DNA from 3 places in the Enterobacter sp. genome. Region 3 is predicted to be linked to each of the others. Evidence: predicted binding sites of a transcription regulator. Region 3 holds the regulator's gene; each other region holds the start of a gene.
The links. The regulator PurR, encoded in region 3, represses purine synthesis genes. The targets are predictions, from matches to a motif close to CANGCAAACGTTTGCNTG.
Positions count from the first base shown of each region.

Region 1: gltS (sodium/glutamate symporter) is a predicted target of PurR. The motif match lies at 1,337-1,354, and genes of this name have one in related genera.
Region 2: purE (5-(carboxyamino)imidazole ribonucleotide mutase) is a predicted target of PurR. The motif match lies at 2,219-2,236, and genes of this name have one in related genera.

Region 1 is NZ_CDRQYH010000012.1:67,013-71,198, reverse strand. Features, by position in the region: gene xanP (xanthine/proton symporter XanP) at 1-1,285, opposite strand, end outside; gene gltS (sodium/glutamate symporter) at 1,511-2,713, shown strand; gene recG (ATP-dependent DNA helicase RecG) at 2,716-4,186, opposite strand, start outside.
Region 2 is NZ_CDRQYH010000007.1:7,970-12,155, reverse strand. Features, by position in the region: gene mnmH (tRNA 2-selenouridine(34) synthase MnmH) at 1-490, opposite strand, end outside; gene purK (5-(carboxyamino)imidazole ribonucleotide synthase) at 575-1,642, opposite strand; gene purE (5-(carboxyamino)imidazole ribonucleotide mutase) at 1,639-2,148, opposite strand; gene ACWYRJ_RS03855 (YdgH/BhsA/McbA-like domain containing protein) at 2,320-2,529, opposite strand; gene lpxH (UDP-2,3-diacylglucosamine diphosphatase) at 2,666-3,388, opposite strand; gene ppiB (peptidylprolyl isomerase B) at 3,392-3,886, opposite strand; gene cysS (cysteine--tRNA ligase) at 4,061-4,186, shown strand, end outside.
Region 3 is NZ_CDRQYH010000023.1:17,891-22,076, forward strand. Features, by position in the region: gene punC (purine nucleoside transporter PunC) at 1-1,043, opposite strand, end outside; gene punR (DNA-binding transcriptional activator PunR) at 1,158-2,069, shown strand; gene purR (HTH-type transcriptional repressor PurR) at 2,087-3,112, opposite strand; gene cydH (cytochrome bd-I oxidase subunit CydH) at 3,410-3,499, shown strand; gene ACWYRJ_RS09505 (MFS transporter) at 3,663-4,186, shown strand, end outside.

The DNA of each region.
Region 1 (4,186 bases), on a different contig from region 3:
GGATCAGCGGCTGCTGGGAAACGCCCAGACCAACGGCCAGCGACAGCGCGATAATCATGATCGCGCGGCGGTTCAGTGGTTCGCGGGAGACGATACGCACACCGGAGGCTGCGATAGTCCCGAACATCACCAGCGTTGCGCCGCCCAGCACTGGCTCAGGGATGTGCTGCACAAAGCCGCTTACCGCCGGGAACAGGCCGAGGACGATCAGCATCAGCGCTACTACAAAACCGACGTAGCGGCTGGCCACGCCGGTCAGCTGGATGACGCCGTTGTTCTGGCCGAAGCAGGAGTTCGGGAAGGTGTTGAATACCGCAGAGACAAACGAGTTCAGGCCGTTCGCCAGCACGCCGCCTTTCAGACGCTTCATATACAGCGGGCCGGATACCGGCTGCTCGGAGACGTCCGAGGTAGCGGTGATATCGCCGATGGTCTCCAGAGAGGTGATCATAAAGACCAGCATCAGCGGCAGGAGCAGGCCCCAGTCAATGCCCAGGCCGTAGTACAAAGGCGTGGGGACGACGATCAGTGCGCTGTTGGTCGGCGCGGTGTTCTCCGGCAGCATGCCCAGCGCCCACGCCAGCAGATAGCCTGCCGCCATGGCAATCACCAGCGAGGCGACGCGCAGGTAAGGGTTACGCTGACGGTTAAGCAGAATAATGATGGCCAGCACCACGCCTGCCAGCAGCAGGTTTTTCGGTGCGCCGAAGGTGTGGTCGCTCATTGCCGCATAACCGCCGCCGATGGACGTCAGGCCCACCTGAATCAGCGACAGTCCGATAATCATGACGACCACGCCGGAAACCAGCGGGGTGATAACGCGGCGAGCCAGATGCAGAACGCGGGAGATCACCATCTCCGTACAGCTGGCCAGCATCAGCGTGCCGAACAGCGCCGCCATCATGGTCGGAACATCCGCACCGCCGGTTTTCAGGGCCGTACCGCCCATGATCAGCGGTGCCACGAAGTTAAAGCTGGTGCCCTGAATCGACAACAAACCCGACCCCACCGGACCCCACGCTTTAATTTGAATAATCGAGGCCACGCCGGAGGCGAAAAGAGACATGCTGATAATGTGCTGCGTGTCCTGCGCCGGTAAGCCGAGCGCCTGGCAAATCAGCAGCGCCGGAGTGATCACCGCAACAAACATAGCCAGAAGATGCTGGCAGGCGGCGAAAAGCGTTTGCGGCAGCGGCGGGCGGTCTTCAAGGCGGTAAATCAGTTCGCTATTTTGCTTCTGCGCAATCGGTTGCGCATCAGGCGACTCTATGGTGTTAACGGACATCGGCGGCAATCCCACGGTGGAAAAGCGGGCATTTTATCTGACCACCTGGTAAAAGCAAACGATTGCCAGCAAAAAAAGGGAAGAAATTCTGCCGCTGTGAGCAGGTTTTCTACAACGCATCGGAAAAAAAAATTACACTTTTTGCGCCGGGGGCTCATGAAGAGCGCAAACCGGCCCAGGATAACGCCGCGTGTGTATGGAACACGCGCAAAAAAGGAGCCTTCTATGATTCATCTCGATACGTTGTCGACCCTTGTTGCCGCAACGCTGGTCTTACTGCTTGGTCGTAAGCTGGTACATAGCGTTTCCCTTCTGAAAAAGTACACCATTCCTGAACCCGTCGCCGGCGGCCTGCTGGTAGCGCTGGCCCTGCTGGTGCTGAAAAAAAGCCTGGGCTGGGAAATAGATTTTGATATGTCCCTGAAAGACCCGCTGATGCTGGCCTTCTTTGCCACCATTGGCCTGAATGCCAACCTGGCGAGCCTGCGCTCGGGCGGTAAGGTGCTCGGCGTATTCCTGATTGTGGTGGTGGGGCTGCTGCTGATGCAAAACGCCATTGGCATCGGCATGGCAACGCTGCTGGGGCTGGATCCGCTGATGGGGCTGCTGGCGGGGTCGATTACCCTTTCGGGCGGTCACGGAACCGGGGCCGCGTGGAGCAAGCTATTCATCGAACGCTACGGCTTTGAAAACGCGACGGAAGTAGCGATGGCCTGTGCCACCTTTGGCCTGGTGCTGGGTGGCCTGATTGGCGGCCCGGTGGCGCGTTATCTTGTGAAGCACTCTACCACGCCGGACGGCAGGCCGGACGATGAGCTGGTGCCTACCGCCTTTGAAAAGCCGGACGTTGGGCGCAGTATCACCTCGCTGGTGCTGATTGAAACCATCGCGATGATCGCCATCTGCCTGACCGTGGGCAAAGTGGTTGCGCAATGGCTGGCGGGCACAGCGTTTGAGCTGCCGACGTTTGTTTGCGTGCTGTTTATCGGGGTGATCCTGAGCAACGGTCTGGCGCTGATGGGCTTCTACCGCGTGTTTGAAAGGGCGGTGTCGGTGCTCGGCAACGTCTGCCTCTCGCTGTTCCTGGCGATGGCGCTGATGAGCCTCAAGCTGTGGGAGCTGGCCTCGCTGGCGCTGCCGATGGTGGCGATTCTGGCAGTGCAAACCCTGTTTATGGCGCTGTACGCTATGTTCGTCACCTGGCGCATGATGGGCAAAAACTACGATGCGGCGGTGCTGGCGGCGGGTCACTGCGGGTTTGGTCTGGGGGCAACCCCAACGGCTATCGCTAACATGCAGGCGATCACAGAACGGTTCGGGCCATCGCACATGGCGTTTCTGGTGGTCCCGATGGTCGGGGCGTTCTTTATTGATATCGTCAACGCGCTGGTTATCAAGCTATACCTGATGCTGCCAATGTTTGCCTGAAATCAGGCGTTGGAATACCGCTCGGTTTCCGGCATCCAGCGCTCAATTAACGCTGCCGCCTGTTCGGGGTAGCGTTCATGAATGTGGCGCGCAAGGCGCTGAACTTCCGGGATCATAGCCTGATCGCGCAGCAAATCCGCCACTTTGAATTCCGCATTCCCCGTCTGGCGCGTGCCCAGCAGTTCACCCGGGCCGCGGATCTCCAGGTCTTTTTGCGCAATCACAAAACCGTCGTTGCTGTCGCGCAGCACCTGCAACCGCATCTGGGCGGTTTTCGAGAGCGGGGCTTTGTAGAGCAGGACGCAGTGGGAGGCTACCGCGCCACGGCCAACACGTCCGCGCAGCTGGTGGAGCTGGGCAAGGCCCAGGCGCTCCGGGTTTTCGATAATCATCAGGCTGGAGTTGGGTACGTCCACGCCCACTTCAATGACCGTCGTGGCGACCAGCAAATGCAGCTCTCCCTGCTTAAACGACTGCATCACCGACTGTTTTTCAGCGGGCTTCATACGTCCGTGAACCAGACCCACGTTCAGCTCCGGCAGCGCCAGCTTGAGTTCTTCCCACGTGGCTTCGGCAGCCTGCGCTTCCAGCAGTTCAGACTCCTCGATCAGCGTACAGACCCAGTAGGCCTGACGTCCTTCGTGGGTGCAGGCGTTGCGCACGCGGTCAATAATATCGCTGCGACGCGTGTCAGGAATGGCGACCGTTGTGACCGGGGTACGGCCCGGCGGCAGTTCGTCGATGGTGGAGGTATCCAGATCGGCGTAGGCGGTCATCGCCAGGGTGCGCGGGATCGGCGTGGCGGTCATGATCAGCTGATGCGGATGGAAGCCCTGTTGAAGGCCTTTTTCCCACAGCGCAAGACGCTGATGGACGCCAAAGCGGTGTTGTTCATCGATAATCACCAGCGCAAGGCCGCTGAACTGCACCTGCTCCTGGAAGATAGCGTGCGTGCCGACAATCATTTGCACCTGCCCGCTGGCGATGGCTTCCTGCTGCGCAAGTCGCGCTTTGCCTTTTTGCTTCCCGGCAAGCCAGCCCACTTCAATCCCCAGCGGCGCGAACCAGGCGCGGAAATTGTTGGCGTGCTGTTCAGCCAGCAGCTCGGTCGGCGCCATAAGCGCGACCTGTTTACCGTGGGAAATCGCGCGCAGGGCTGCCAGCGCGGCAACCAGCGTTTTACCGGACCCTACATCGCCCTGCACCAGGCGCATCATCGGCACGTCGAGCGCCATATCGCGTTCAATCTCAGCGGTGACGCGCGCCTGCGCGCCGGTGGGTTTAAACGGCAGAGAGGCCAGCAGCTTATCTTTGAGCGCATCATTCTGGCTTAAGGGCTGAGCGTGGAAACGCTGCGCGCCCGCACGAAGCGCCAGCATGCTCAGGTTATGCGCCAGTAATTCCTCAAGGATAAGACGCTGTTGGGCGGGGTGTTTGCCGCTTTCTAAATCGCTGAGCTGCAGCGTTGGCGGT
Region 2 (4,186 bases), on a different contig from region 3:
CGATACCCTGCGCGTGCTGCTTCACCAGCAGGGTTTTACCGTTCCCGGTACAGCCGCCAATAAGCACCATCGGCTTTTGCGACTGCTCAATGGTCACCTGAATCGCCGTCTGGCGCAGGGCCTTATAGCCGCCGCGGATCAGCGGGTAGTCGATACCCGCCTCTTTCAGCCAGGCCTGCGAGATATGCGAGCGCTGGCCGCCGCGCGCGCAGCAGAGAAAGCCCTCAGGATGGGCAAGGCTGGCTTCCCGCCAGGCGTTGATGCGTGCTTCACGCGTGTCGCCGTTCACCAGGCGATGGCCGAGCGCCAGCGCGGCCTCGGGGCCCTGGCGTTTATAGCAGGTGCCGACGGCCGCGCGCTCGTCGTCGTTCATTAAAGGCAGGTTGATCGCCGCAGGCATCGCGCCCTGGGCAAATTCGATCGGCGCGCGAACGTCGATTAAAGGGGTATCAGACGCGAGGATCGCGCGATAGTCCGTTCCATCGTTCATGGTTATTCCAGAAGAAAACTCAGCAGCAATGGGCGGGGATTTTACGCCGGGGAAGGGGAAGGTCAACTCCCCGGCGCAGATGTCTTACTTGAGCTTTGACTGTGCCCAGACAATACCGCTCGCGTATTCCGGCGGCAGGAGAGGGATCATGGCTTCCAGGGTGGCGCTCAGGCGGCCCGTGTCGCTGTCGTTCAGGTTCAGGTGACCGACCTTACGACCCTCGCGAACCTCTTTGTCATACCAGTGCAGATGCACGAGCGGCAGCTTCAGCCAGTCGTAGTTCAGATCGGTGCCGATCAGGTTGATCATCACCGACGGGCTATTGACCACCGGCTGCGGCAGCGGCAGGTTGGTGATGGCGCGCAGGTGCAGTTCGAACTGGCTGATGGACGCGCCATTTTGCGTCCAGTGGCCGCTGTTGTGCACGCGCGGTGCCAGCTCGTTGATTAGCAGACCAGACGGCGTCACAAAACACTCCATCGCCATGACGCCCACGTAGCCCAGCTCGTGCATGATGGCAGAGAGCATCTCTTCCGCCTGCGCCTGCTGGTCAGCATTGGCGTGCGGGAAGGCGACGCTGGTGCGCAGAATGCCGTCCTGATGCAGGTTATGCGTCAGCGGATAAAACACCGTGCGGCCGTCATGCCCGCGCGCGCCAACCAGCGAGACTTCACCGCTGAAGTTAATGCCCTGCTCAACGATGCATTCGCCGTAGCAGTCGTCCGGCAGCTCGGCGGTGTCGTTTGCGCGCAGGCGCCACTGGCCGCGGCCATCGTAGCCGCCCACGCGGCGCTTCACAATCGCCAGCTCGCCCAGCATGGCGAAGACGTCGTTCCACTCGCTTTTATCGGACAGGAGCTGCCACGGTGCGGTCGGCAGACCGAGCTTGTCGAACAGCTGCTTTTGCGTCAGACGGTCGGCAATGATTGGGAACACGTCGCGGTTAACAAAGGCGTTGTGAAGCGCCAGCTCGCGGGTCAGAGCGGTCTCCGGCCAGCGTTCGATCTCGGCGGTGATCACGCTCTGGTGGAATGGGACGGCTTCCGGCTCGGCGTCCAGCCCGACGGGCCAGACGGCAATCCCCAGCGGTTCACCGGCCTGACGCAGCATTCGGCCTAACTGGCCATTACCGAGGACGCAAACCTGCTTCATGCCGCACCCCGCGGGTCTGGATTGTCCAGCACTTCGTCGGTCTGGGCTTTACGCCACTCTGCCAGACGCTGATGCAACGCTTTATCGTGTGTCGCCAGGATCTGCGCAGCCAGCAGGGCGGCATTGGCGGCACCCGCTTTGCCAATAGCCAGCGTGCCGACAGGAATACCGCGCGGCATCTGGACGATAGAGTAGAGGCTATCCACACCGCTTAACGCGGCGCTTTGTACCGGGACGCCCAGAACCGGTACCAGGGTTTTGGCGGCAATCATGCCCGGCAGATGTGCTGCGCCGCCCGCGCCGGCAATGATCACCTCATAACCGTTCTCTTCGGCGCTTTCTGCGAAGCTGAACAGTTTGTCAGGCGTACGGTGCGCGGAGACCACTTCAACGTGGTGCGGAACATTCAGGATTTCAAAGATTTCGGCGGCGAACTGCATGGTAGCCCAGTCGCTTTTGGACCCCATCACGATGGCGACACGCGCCGGATTATTGCGGGAAGACATGCGTCTTAAAACTCCTGTGGTGCGAAACACACTGCTTTCGAGGGCACAGAGAATAGCATGTTATACGGGCAAGGAAAACGGTTGCGCGGTTAAATCTTGAGCCGTTGTTGCCGTCAATTCATAACAAAACAGACCGCATTCTGGCGGTCTGTTTTAGTCGATGGGCAATCATTATTTCGTCAGTTCTGCGGTCATATAGACGCGGTTGTCGACCTTCGCGCTGGTGATTTTGTAAGACGCACCCTGTTCAGCAGCCTGTGCAGCGATTTTCGCTTCTGCGCGGTCAAGAGTAGAGGCAGTTGCGCTCACGCTTTGAGCGAAAGAACCGAAAGAAGCCAGAGAAAGAGCAGCAACTGCAACGAAATTTTTGATGGATTTCATGGTCGTATTCCTTAAGTATTTTGTCTGGGATAGGGCGTTTTGCCCTGATGTGATAAATAGTAGACCGACCACGGACTGATTAAAATCGAAACAATTTGCCGATATTGTTCAAAAAAACAGAATGATTTTTGAGGGGTTAAAACGGGAAAGCGATCAGCTCGACGCCCTCTGGCGTGACTTTGACCATGGAGCCTTCGGTGTGCCAGGCACCCAACACCACGCGATGGGCCGGTTCGCCGTTGGCGATAAGGGAATGGACGTCTGGACGATGGGTATGACCGTGTATCAACCACTGAACGCCATGCTTTTCCATCACGCTCACCACGGCCTGGGGATTCACGTCCATGATGGTCATGGATTTGCTGCTGTTGGCGGCTTTGCTGCCTGCGCGCATTCTGGCGGCGATACGGTTGCGGATAAACAGCGGCAGGGCAAGGAACACCTTCTGGATCCACGGGGTGTGGACCTTGGCGCGAAACGCCAGGTAGCCGGTATCGTCGGTGCAGAGCGTGTCGCCGTGCATGATCAGGACCTTGCGACCATAGAGGTCCAGCACCTGCTCTTCCGGCAGCAGCGTCATGCCGCTTTCGCGGGCGTAGCGCTTGCCGATCAGAAAATCACGGTTGCCGTGAATGAAGTAGCAGGGGACGCCGGAATCTACCAGCGCGTGAAGGGCGGCTGCCATTTCACTGTGCAGCGGGTTAGGGTCGTCGTCGCCAATCCAGGCTTCAAACAGGTCGCCCAGGATGTACAGCGCATCGGCGCTTTTCGCTTCACCGCGTAAAAAACGCAGAAAACCGGCGGTAATCGCCGGTTCTTCTGTTTGCAGATGCAGATCTGCAATAAAGAGTGTCGCCACCAATTACTCGCTGACGGTCACGCTTGTAATCACAACGTCTTCTTTAGGAACGTCCTGGTGCATACCGCTGCGGCCAGTAGCGACGGCTTTGATCTTGTCAACCACGTCCATACCTTCAACCACTTCTGCGAATACGCAGTAGCCCCAACCCTGCAGGCTTTCGCCGGAGAAGTTCAGGAAGTCGTTGTCAGCCACGTTAATGAAGAACTGCGCGGTAGCAGAGTGAGGTGCCTGAGTACGCGCCATCGCCAGCGTGCCGCGGGTGTTTTTCAGGCCGTTGTTCGCTTCGTTTTTGATCGCTTCTTTGGTGGCTTTCTGGTTCATGCCAGGTTCGAAACCGCCGCCCTGGATCATAAAACCGTTGATCACGCGGTGGAAAATGGTGTTGTTGTAGAAACCTTCGCGGCAGTAGTCCAGGAAGTTTTTAACTGTTTCAGGCGCTTTGTCATCAAAGGTTTTGATTACGATATCGCCATGATTAGTGTGGAAAGTAACCATTTTTGCATCCTGTTCCGTTATTGTGGTACGTCGACCCGCCTTCGGGTCATCTATAGGGGCTTGTTATAGCATAACCACAGGATGCGATCACCTTGCATTGTGTGCTGCTTCGGGTTTGAATTACGGGTAGAATAGCCGGTTTTCAACCACACACGTGTTTACATGGAATCTTCGATGTTAAAAATCTTTAATACAATGACGCGCCAAAAAGAGGAATTTAAACCTATCCATGCCGGGGAAGTTGGCATGTACGTGTGTGGTATTACGGTTTACGATCTCTGTCACATTGGCCATGGCCGT
Region 3 (4,186 bases):
GCCAGGAAGCACAAACCCAGCTGCAGGGTGTTCTGCAGCGCGGCGGCGCGGCCTGTTGCCTGCGGGAACGGTCGCAGGGCCTGCGCCACAACGATAGGGTAAATCGCCCCGTTCGCAATGGCCATTACGCAGAACGGGATCAAAATTTCGGCCAGACCGGCACCCGGAATAAAGCCAACGGCCCATGTCCCGATGACGCTCAGCGCATACAGCACCAGCAGCCACGGCAGCATCTGCTGGCCCTCCCATCTTTGCAGCGCCGCGCGACAGCCGTACCCGCCCACAAGGAACGCGATTGTCTGCGGAACATAGCTCAGGCCGATGGCTGCCGGACTGTAACCCATATCGTGCAGAATGAACGGCGAGCCGGTGAGCCATGCGAAGAAGCTTGCCGAGCAGGCGGCATAGATCAGGACATTCCCGCGATACGCTTTGGCGCTCAACAGCGAGGTGAAGGTAATCGGCTTCGCGTCGGCATGCGCCTCTTTTTTATGCGCGGGCTTGAGGGCGAGAGCCGGCAGCATCAGTACCAGGGTAATGGCAAACAGCGTGGCGAAGATGGCCTGCCAGTCGAAATGCGCGAGGATCCAGCTGCCCAGCAGCGGAGCCAGGGCAGGGGAGAGGCCCACCAGCGGCATAATGGTGGCGAAAATACGATTTGTGCGGTTAGCCGGGTAGTAGTCGGTCACCAGCGCCTGCCAGGTCACGGCCGCGGCACAGACGCCTACAGCCTGAATAAAACGCAGCACCAGCAGCCAGGTGGCGTCGCGTACCCATAACATCCCCAGGCAGCCCACGGCAAAAATGGCCAGACCCAGCAGCAGTACCGGTTTACGACCAAAGCGATCCGAGAGCGGTCCCCAGAGCAGCTGTGCAAAAGCAAAACCGGCGAGGAACAAACTCAGGCTGGCACTGATGGCGGCAGCGGGGGTTTGCAAATCTTCCTGCATCGCGGCAAAAGCCGGCAGGTACATATCGGTGGCCAAAAAGCCCAGCACGCTTAAGCCGCCGAGCCAGACTAAAAAACCGTTCCTGGGTTGCATTATTTTATTCTCCTGAGGAGGCAGGTATACATTGGCGCTGAGTGTAGGGAGTGCAAAGCCGCTTGTGAAACGCTAATATTTGGCGGGTGCATTCAAATTTTTTGCAGGCAGAAAATGTGGTCAGATTATTCTCTTGAAGTGGTCGATGCTGTCGCGCGTAACGGCAGCTTCAGCGGTGCGGCGCAGGAGCTGCACCGCGTCCCTTCAGCCATCAGCTACACGGTGCGTCAACTGGAGGAGTGGCTGGCGGTTCCGCTGTTTGAGCGGCGGCATCGTGACGTGGAATTGACGCCCGCCGGGGCGTGGTTTTTGAAGGAAGGGCGTTCTGTTATCAAAAAAATGCAGATCACCCGCGAACAGTGCCAGCAGATCGCCAACGGCTGGCGGGGACATCTTTCCATCGCGGTGGATAACATCGTGAAGCCGGAACGCACCCGACAGATGATTGTCGATTTCTATCGTCATTTCTCTGACGTTGAGCTGCGGGTCTCGCAGGAGGTGTTCAACGGGGTGTGGGATGCGCTGGCGGACGGCAGGGCGGAGATGGCGATTGGCGCGACGCAGGCGATCCCGGTCGGGGGACGTTACGCCTTTCGCGACATGGGGATGCTGAGCTGGAAATGCGTGGTGGCCAGCGATCATCCTCTGGCAGCGATGGACGGGCCGCTTAGCGACGATACTCTGCGCAACTGGCCCTCGCTGGTGCTGGAGGATACGTCCCGTTCATTGCCCAAGCGTATCACCTGGCTTCTGGACAACCAGCGGCGGGTGGTGGCTCCGGACTGGGAATCGTCGGCGACGTGCCTCAGTGCCGGACTGTGCGTCGCGATGGTGCCCGTTCATTTTGCGCGTCCGCGCATCGATACCGGCGAATGGGTTGAACTGACGCTGGAAAATCCGTTCCCGGACGCGGCCTGCTGCCTGACCTGGCAACAAAATGATGTCTCGCCCGCCATGGCCTGGCTGCTGGATTATCTGGGGGACAGCGAAACGCTGAACCGGGAATGGTTACGGGAGCCAGCGTAGCTGGCCCCGTAAAGGGATTAACGACGGTAGTCGCGGAACGGACCGTCCGCTACGGAACGGCGTTCAATCAGGCGCGGGTGAACTTCAATGGACTGCGACTCTTCGCGCTTGTTGACGATCCTGTCGAGCAGCATATTGAAGGCCGTTTCGCCCAGCGAATCTTTCGGCTGGTGAATGGTGGTCAGCGCTGGGGTGAAGAAGCGCGCGTTACGCACGTTGTCATACCCGATCACGGAAATATCCTGCGGTACGCGCAGACCCAGTTCATCGGCGGCGCAGAGCGCGCCCATGGCCATGATGTCACCCCCGCAGAAAACGGCGGTCGGACGGTGCGGCTGGGAAACGATCTGCTGCATCGCGCGGTAGCCTGATTCCGGCTCAAAGTCGCCCTGCACGATCCAGTTTTCCGGCACGGTGATCAGCGCTTCTTCCATCGCTTTCATAAAACCGGCCAGACGGCCCGCGCCGGTGTTGCGCTCCAGCGGACCCGGGATCACGCCAATCTCGCGGTGACCGCGTTCGATCAGGTAACGTCCGGCCATGTAACCGCCTTCAAAGGCATTGTCGATAACGGAGTCGGTGAAATCCGCACGCGCTTCGCCCCAGTCCATAACGACCATGGGGATATGGCGATACTCTTCGAGCATCGACAGCACGGATTCCGGATACTCGGAACACATTACCAGCAGGCCGTCAACGCGCTTCTGCGCCATCATCGACAGGTAGGCGCGCTGTTTTTCAATGCTGTTCCACGCGTTGCCCAGAATCAGGGTATAGCCTTTCTGGAAGCAGTTTTTTTCAACCGCTTCAATGATCTCGGCAAAATAGGCCGCTTCACTACTGGTCGCCAGCAATCCAATGGACTTGGTGTGATTAACCTTGAGGCTACGCGCGACCGCACTTGGCGAATAGTGCAGCTCCTTGATCGCTGCCCAGACGGCGTTGCGCGTCTCTTCCGCCACAAAGCGGGTTTTGTTAATTACATGTGATACGGTTGTAGTGGAAACGTTTGCGCGTTTTGCTACGTCTTTAATTGTTGCCATTAAATGTCACTCCAGACCATATCCTAAGCTCCTGAAAAACTTGAAGGTAAACGTTTGCCTTCTCTCACCCTTATCACGCAATCTTGAATTGCGGCACGCCGGGAAAACGACACGGGACGTCAGGAGGGGGTCAATGGCCGGTACGCTAATAAATTTAGCGTGGAATTTTGTCCTATCTTGATGAAAAGGGGAAGAGGTAAAGTGGTTATCAGTATAAATCCAGGAAGATTTTTGACGTAATCTGTGCAAAAATGAGCAAGCTCACTTTTCGTGTGGGGATTAAAAGGAGAAAAATTGATGAGTACCGATCTTAAGTTTTCGCTGTTCACCACCGTTGTTGTGCTGGCTCTGATTGTTGCGGCCGGTCTGACGGCTGCGCTGCACTGATTTACGCGGAGGGAGAGCCTACTCCCTCCCGACTCCCCGGATTGTTACTTCTCTGGCAAAAATCTTTTGCCATTTTGTTAACTTCTCATTTTTTGTGATTGATGTCATGCTTTCCGCTTCTTTGTTCTGTGTCACCACATGACACGGCATCCGGAGTTGACGCATGAAAATCAATTTTCCCCTGCTGGCCCTGGCGATTGGCGCTTTTGGGATTGGCACCACTGAATTCTCCCCGATGGGGTTACTGCCCGTCATCGCCCGCGGCGTGGACGTCTCGATCCCTGCGGCAGGCATGTTGATCAGCGCCTACGCTATCGGCGTGATGGTGGGAGCGCCGCTGATGACGCTTCTGCTTTCTCATCGCGCGCGCCGCAATGCGCTGATTTTCCTGATGGCGATTTTCACCCTCGGCAACGTGCTTTCGGCCATTTCGCCGGACTACACCACGCTGATGCTGTCACGTATTCTGACAAGCCTCAACCACGGCGCGTTCTTTGGGCTGGGGTCGGTCGTGGCGGCAAGCGTGGTGCCAAAACACAAGCAGGCGAGCGCCGTGGCCACCATGTTTATGGGGCTGACCATCGCTAACATCGGCGGTGTTCCTGCGGCAACCTGGCTGGGAGAAGCGATCGGCTGGCGTATGTCTTTCCTGGCGACGGCCGGGCTGGGCGTGGTCGCGATGGTGGC